DNA from 2 places in the Pseudomonas sp. NPDC089734 genome. Region 2 is predicted to be linked to the other one. Evidence: riboswitches for the same ligand, from Rfam matches in the RefSeq annotation. Region 2 holds a riboswitch; the other holds the start of a gene.
What was found. A riboswitch is a leader RNA that binds a small molecule or an ion and turns the genes downstream of it on or off. The one in region 2 is predicted to bind cobalamin.
Positions count from the first base shown of each region.

Region 1: it holds a riboswitch for cobalamin, as region 2 does, so the genes downstream of both, ACIPY9_RS08490 (ABC transporter substrate-binding protein) here and ACIPY9_RS10190 (TonB-dependent receptor) in region 2, are expected to answer to the same signal.

Region 1 is NZ_JBIVGV010000005.1:105,079-108,813, reverse strand. Features, by position in the region: gene ACIPY9_RS08495 (ABC transporter ATP-binding protein/permease) at 1-1,046, shown strand, start outside; cobalamin riboswitch at 1,096-1,311, shown strand; gene ACIPY9_RS08490 (ABC transporter substrate-binding protein) at 1,445-2,458, shown strand; gene ACIPY9_RS08485 (FecCD family ABC transporter permease) at 2,455-3,477, shown strand; gene ACIPY9_RS08480 (ABC transporter ATP-binding protein) at 3,474-3,735, shown strand, end outside.
Region 2 is NZ_JBIVGV010000006.1:172,211-175,945, reverse strand. Features, by position in the region: gene ACIPY9_RS10195 (ABC transporter ATP-binding protein) at 1-67, opposite strand, end outside; gene ACIPY9_RS10190 (TonB-dependent receptor) at 120-2,270, opposite strand; cobalamin riboswitch at 2,379-2,587, opposite strand.

The DNA of each region.
Region 1 (3,735 bases), on a different contig from region 2:
AGCAACAGCGTTATGAAGCGGACTTCCGTGCCAGCCTGCTGCGCAAACGCGACCACGCCGAACAGATTGCACTGTATGGCGGCGAAGCGGCCGAAAAACGGCAGCTGGGCGAACGCTTCGAGCACATTGCAAGCAACTGGTGGCAGTTGATGGAGCGCATGCGCAAGTTGCAGTTCTTCACCGTGAGCTACGACCGGGTCAGCCGCATCATCCCGGTCTTCGCCGCCCTGCCCGCCTTTCTTGCCAAGACCATTACCCTCGGTGGTCTGATGCAGATCCGCAGTGCCTTTACCGCGGTTCAAGGCTCGCTCAGCTGGTTCATCGACGTCTATCCACGGCTTGCCGCCTGGAGCGCTACCGTGGAGCGTCTCGGTCAGTTCCAGCAGGCCATCGAGGCCACTCGCGGCCAGGTTCGGGATATCGAGCGCACCGCAGCACTGCGAATAGAGGGTCTGCAAATCCACCGGCCAGATGGCAGTGTGCTGCTCGACAACATCAATGCCAGCGTCCACACGGGCGAATGGCTGCGTATCGAAGGCCGTAGCGGCCTGGGGAAATCCACCCTGTTGCGCACGTTGCAAGGTTTGTGGCCCTACTATCGAGGCGACTGGGCGTTGCCCGGCGGATCGAGCCTGCTGATTCCGCAACAGCCTTATCTTCCCGAAATGCCACTGCGCCAGTTGCTGACTTATCCGGCCACCGAATGCCCGTCCGATGCACGCCTCGTTCAAGTGCTGCACCGGGTCGGGCTGTCGAAGCTGGAACATCGTCTGGACCATCAGACCGAATGGACCCGCGAGCTGTCCGGCGGTGAACAACAGCGTCTGGGCCTGGCCCGTGCCCTGCTGTATGCGCCACAGACGCTGTATCTGGACGAAGCGACCAACCAGCTGGATGACCAGAGCGCCTGCCAGTTGCTCAAGGTCATTCGGGAGGAGCTGCCCGATACCCTGGTGATCGGTATCAGCCATCAAACCAGCGTGGCCGGTCTGTTCCAGCGGACACTGAATCTGCAGCCCGCCACTCACTCCGCAGCCACGGCATGACCGGGGGGCAGGCTTCGCGCAAAGCATTAGCCACTGCCCCCCTTATCGTTTACCATCGCGCCCCGTCGGTTTCCGAGAGGAACTAACAGGGAATTCGAGAGCCCCGTCATACACGGGGCTCAAACGAAACTGCCCCCGCAACTGTAGGCATCGAGTCAGCTCCATCATGGCCACTGGGTATTTCCGGGAAGGCCGGGGCAAGCCAGATTGGCTGAATGACCATGACATGCCAGTCAGGAGACCTGCCGACCTGCATATTCACTGACCGGCGGGGTGTCCGGGAAGGACATCCGCACGCCGGTCCACGGCGACCTTGCCCTGCTTCCCAGCGCAGTGCCGAGGATGTGTTTCCTGTCTGTACATTGCACCTTGCACGTACGAAACGGAGATCGCATTACATGTCACTGCCTCGCCTTGCCGCACTCATTGCCGGTCTGAGCCTGTCCACCCTGACGCTGGCCGCGCCCACTCAATACCCGCTGACGGTCGAGAACTGTGGTCTGAAGCTGACCTTTGCGCAGGCTCCGCAAAGGGCCGTGACCATTGGCCAGTCCGGCACTGAAATGCTTTACGAACTGGGTCTGGGCGACAGGCTGGTGGGCACGTCGTTGTGGTTCAACGATGTACTGCCTCAGTTCAAGGCTCAGAACGACAAGGTCGAACGTCTGGCGGACAACGACCCCAGCTTCGAGGCCGTCATCGGCAAGCGCCCGGAACTGGTCGCCGTCCAGCTGGAATGGATGGTCGGAGCCCAGGGTGTGGTCGGCACCCGCGAACAGTTTCATGACTTGAAGATCCCTACCTACATCATGCCGTCCGACTGTGAAGGCAAGGACAATCTGGTCGGCGCTGACGGCACGCGTCTGGAGCCTTTTCGCATCGACACCATCTACAAGAGCATCGAACAGCTCGCGCAGATATTCGATGTGCAGGATCGCGGCCAGCAACTGGTTGCACAACTGCGCAATCGTCTGGCCCATGCGGTGGCGAACGTGAAGCAGAACAAGGCCCGTGATGTGTCCGCCGTGTTCTGGTTCTCCAGCGCCGATATCGATATCGACCCTTATGTGGCCGGTCGCAAGGGTATTCCGGACTTCATGCTCAATAACCTGGGCATGCGCAACATCGTCGAATCCGATGAGGAATGGCCGACCGTGGGCTGGGAAACCATTGCCAAGGCCAACCCGGACATTCTGGTGATTGCGCGCATGGACCGTCGCCGCTTCCCGGCCGACGACTATCGCAGGAAACTCGAATTCCTCAAGTCCGACCCGGTGACCCGCAACATGGATGCAGTCAAGCATGACCGTATCGTGATCATCGACGCCGATGCCATGCAGGCCAGCATCCGCCTGTTCACGGGTATCGAAGAGCTGGCCGAAGCGGCCAATCGCTACAACGCCGCGCAATGAGACTGACCACGGCGCTCATTCACACACTCTGGGTTTCGGCAGTGCTGTTGCTGGCCATTGTCGCCGGTGCGGCCATCGGTGAAACCAGCATCAGCCTGCCCGTGGTTTTCCAGGTGTTGGCGAACAAACTCTGGGCAGCCGGGTATGTGCTCGATCCGATCGATGAAGGCATTGTCTGGAACTACCGCCTGACGCGCGCCATCGTGGCCGCCGCCTGTGGCGCGGGGCTGGCCATTTCCGGAGTGGTGCTGCAATCGCTGCTGCGCAACCCGTTGGCCGACCCTTATCTGCTGGGCATTTCGGCGGGCGCCTCGACCGGTGCTGTGCTGGTGGCCATCCTCGGGTTGGGTGCCGGGGCCATTTCCATGTCGGCAGGTGCTTTCGTCGGCGCCCTGGCGGCCTTCTCGCTGGTCGCCCTGCTCGCCCGCTCCTCCCACGGCTCGACCACCGCCGGGCACATCATTCTGGCCGGCATCGCCGGATCGCAACTGTTCAATGCACTGACGTCGTTTCTCATCACCAAGTCGGCCAGTTCCGAACAGGCCCGCGGCATCATGTTCTGGCTGCTGGGCAACCTCAGCGGCGTCCGCTGGCATTCGGTGTGGCTGGCCGTGCCGGTGGTGCTGATCGGGCTGCTGGTCTGCCTGTGGCACCGACGCTCGCTGGATGCTTTCACATTCGGCAGCGACTCGGCCGCTTCACTCGGCATTCCGGTAAGGCAGGTACAGGTCATGCTGATTGCCTCGGCGGCACTGGTCACCGCAGTGATGGTGTCCATCGTCGGCTCCATCGGTTTTGTCGGGCTGGTGATTCCCCACGCCGTACGCATGATCGTCGGGGTGCGGCATGCGCGACTCATACCCTTCAGCGCACTGAGTGGCGCGCTGTTCCTGGTGGCCGCCGATGTGCTTTCCCGAACCCTCATCAAGGGCCAGACAGTCCCCATAGGGGTCATCACGGCCCTGATCGGAGCACCGGTCTTCGCACTGATTCTCGTCAGGGGGAAAACCTCACGATGAACGCGTTCTCGCCTGTCGCCGATGTGGCCACTCTGACGTGCTCCGGCCTGGGCTACTCGGTCAAGGGCAAAACCCTGCTTCAGGGTGTGGACCTGAGCATCGTTCCGGGTGAAACCCTGGGCATTGTCGGCCCAAACGGTTCAGGGAAATCGACCCTGCTCAAGTTGCTCTCCGGTATCCAGATGCCCACCAGCGGGCAGGTGCAGCTCAATGGTCAGGCGCTGACAGGCATGAAGCGGCGCGATATCGCCCGCCTGC
Region 2 (3,735 bases):
GCTGCCAGGGCTGGCCCTGACAATGCGGGGGCGTCCAGTGCAGGCGGTCGATATGGAATGTAGACATGCTCGGTTTCCAGACAGACTGGCGACAGGCGTTGTGCCTGTCGCCACTCGGATCAGAAGTTGTAGTCAGCCGTGACGAAGAACGAGCGGGGTTGCCCCATCAACCACTGCTGACCACTGTTGTACTGGGACGCGGCATAGCGACGATCCAGCAGGTTGTTCAGTTGCAGGCCCAGACGCACGTCAGGTCGCACCTGCCAGCCCAGATTGGCGTCCAGTACCGTGTAGCCCGGCACTGTAGTCGTATTGGCGGTGTTGGCATAGCGCTCGTCCACATAACGCAGACCCATGCCGGCGTCCAGGTCCTCACTCAGGGCCTTGCTCACCCACAGATTGGCAGTGCGGCGCGGAACATCGGTCGGATGATTGCCGGCGCGGGACACGACCTGCCCGGAAACGCTTTCGTCGAAATCGTCATATTCGGCGCGGACCACCGATGCGTTGGCCGACACATGCCAGCCCTGGGCAAGGGCCAGTTCCAGCGAGGCTTCCAGACCGTCGGACGACTGTTGGCCAACTTGTTGCGTCACGCGGGTTATCGGGTCGAGGGTCAGGAGCTTTTTCTTGACGATGTGATACGCCGCCAGGGTCCATTCGCCACGGCCGTCCCAGAATTGCTGCTTGAGACCGAACTCGGTCTGCTTCGCTTCGGTCAGGTCCATCTGCTGCTGGGTCGGAGTCATGCTGATCAGGTTGCTGACCCCGTCTTCACTGGTTGAATACTGGCCATACAGAGACAATTGGTCGGTCACGGCAAACACCAGCCCGGCGCGCCAGTTACCGCCCGTGAGGCTGCGATCACTACGGGTGTCGGTACGCATGGCGGTACGGTCGATGTGGTTCTGATCACGGCGGATACCCGTGACCAGCGACCAGCGCTCGGACAGTTGCAGGCGGTTTTCGGCAAACATGGCAAAGGTGCGCGTGGTGCTTTCGCTCAGCGGCAGGAACGGCGACTGGCTCTGGAAATCGCCGGGTGCCGGATTCCACGGGTCGATGAAATCGCCGCCGACATCGTTGTAAGGCGAGTTGTTGGAGACGTCGAAACGAATCCGGTTGTATTCGGCCCCGACCACCGTGCGGCTGTCCAGGCCGAACAGCGAATGATTGAAGGTGAAGCTCTGGCGGTCGCCGACCTGTTCCTGATCGTGTTTGATTTCCAGATAGTCGCTGCGCAGCAGTTGTCCCTGGGCGCTGTCCCAGCTATAGACTTCGGCGTTGCGCCAGTGGCGACGGCTCTTGATGTAATAAAGCTGGTTGCTGGCGCTGACGGTGTCGCTGATGACCCAATCCGTGTTCAGGCGGGTCCATTCATCGTTATAGCGTTGTACGGCATTGCGCAGGTTGTAGTTCTTGTCCCGCAGGCTGTCGCGGTAGTTGCCGTCGATCAGTGGCGTGCCGAAGTAACTCATCGGCTCGCTGTCGCCACGCTCGTGGGCGAAGGTGAAGCTCAGGTCATCAGTGGCTTGCCAGCGCAAGGCTGCGCTCATCGCGAGGCTGCGGGAGTTGCCGTTATCGACCCAGCCATTGCTTTCCTGCTGATTCAGGGTGAGGCGATAGCTCAGTGTATCGCTCAGCGAGCCGCCGCTGTCCAGGCCCAGTTGCTGGCGGTCATTGGAGCCGTAGCCCAGGCGCAGGCGATTGCGGATTTCACCCTCGAACGGCTTTTTCGGCACCACGTTGATCACTGCGCCCGTGGCACCTTCGCCGTACAGCACCGAGGCCGGGCCACGGATCACGTCGATGCGCTCGACCATGAATGGGTCGACCGGGAACGTCTGACTGCCGAAACCGGTGTACAGCCGCGAACCGTCGAACAGGGTCATGACCGACGAATGCCCGGTGAAACCGCGTGCGGACAAGGCGGTATTGCCATCGCCGGGCGTGGCGATGCTGGTGATGCCGGGGGAGCGGGTGACAGCTTCCTGGACGGTGAGGTTGTTGCGGTTTTCAATGACCTGGCTGTCGAGGCTGCTGGTGCTGGCCGGTGTTTTCAGGGCCGTGAGTTTCAGGCGTGAGCCGGCGGGTGTCGGCGTCGCCAGATCGGTCACCGGTGCATCGGCGCTGTCGGTGATTGCCACAGAGGGCAGGGCCAGAGGCTGTTCGTCAGCGGCCAGTGCCTGTGACGAAAGCGCCAGGCAGGGGAGCAGACTGATACGGAGCGAGTGAGTCGCCAGGGAGTGAAGCAGGGAAGAACGGGACATGCGATTCCAGCCAGACAGGAATGAATGAATCCCGGAGGGAACAACGCATAGGGAATTGCAGGCACAATGAAGCCCGCAAAGACCGGCCTGCGCCCGCCCACCGCGGGTTTGCCAAACAAGGTTGCAGGCCGGTCTCCGGGCTTGCGAGGGTCATGAGGCATTCACCTTCCCATGCCGTGGCACAGTGGTGTGTCGAATGCTTCGCTCGCTTACCGTTGCGGGGGCAGCGCCGGACTGATCACTTGGGGTGTGACGCACCGGCTTCCCGTTTAATCCCGTGCTCGGCGGCAGGGGACACCTGAAACTGGCGCGCATCTGACCATCGACGAGGGAAACAGTCAATGGCTGATGCTGTGCTGTCGTTCCGTCAGCCACACTCCTGTAGGACCGGATTTATCCGGGAAGGCATTTTTCTGCAGTGGACATGTCCGGATTGGACGGGGCTTTTTCGCGGATAAATCCGCTCCTACCGAAACCAATGTGTAGGAGCGGATTTATCCGCGAAGACGTCCATGAGGCGGAGCAGATCCGGATTTTGCTATGTAGCGAGTATCGGTTCCGCCTTTACGGCGGGCCCCTTTGTTTCGGCAAAGGGGCGAAACCATTGGCTCCGGTTCGGCCCCGCCTGACGGCGGGGTCCCCTCGTTTCGGCGTTGTTCCATGGGGCCGCGCCGATGGGCCATCCATGGCCTGGCGGCGCTTGCTCGGCTCCTGCCTCGCACCCCACTCCACAACACCTGCACTCGGCCTTCACCCACGTCGCAATCGGTGGTGTCGGGGCTTTTTGTGCTTGAAAAGCAAAAGCAAAGAAAAGCGAAAAGGGCTCTTTGCCGCGGTGGTGTGAGCAACGCCAAACGCGACGTAGGTGAAGGCTGAGTGGAGGTGGTGATCCGGTGGGAATTCTGCAGGGATGCAGAATTAGCCGCACTGGGCCATGGATGGCCCATTGTGGCGACCGCCGGATCAGCGCCGGAGCGAAGGGATCCCGCCATCAGGCGGGGCCGAACCCGGAGCAATGGCTTTGCCTACTTTGTCCGAAAACAAAGTAGGGCGCCGTAAAGGCGCAAGGCGGCATAAAGTCGAACGATCTACCCAGTAACAAATACGTTCCTCGTCAGGGAACATATCCGGATTTTGCTGTGTAGCGAGTATCGGTTCCGCCTTTACGGCGGGCCCCTTTGTTTCGGCAAAGGGACGAAACCATGGGCTCCGGTTCGGCCCCGCCTGACGGCGGGGTTCCCTTGCTCCGGCGTTGTTCCATGGGGCCGCGCCGATGGGCCATCCATGGCCTGGCGGCGCTTGCTCGGCTCCTGCCTCGCACCCCACTCCACAACACCTGCACTCGGCCTTCACCAGCGTCGCAATCGGCGGTGTCTGGACTTTTTGTGTTTGAAAAGCAAAAGCGAGAAAAGCTTCTTGCGGAGATAGTGCAGACACCGCCAAACGCGACGTTGGTGAAGGATCA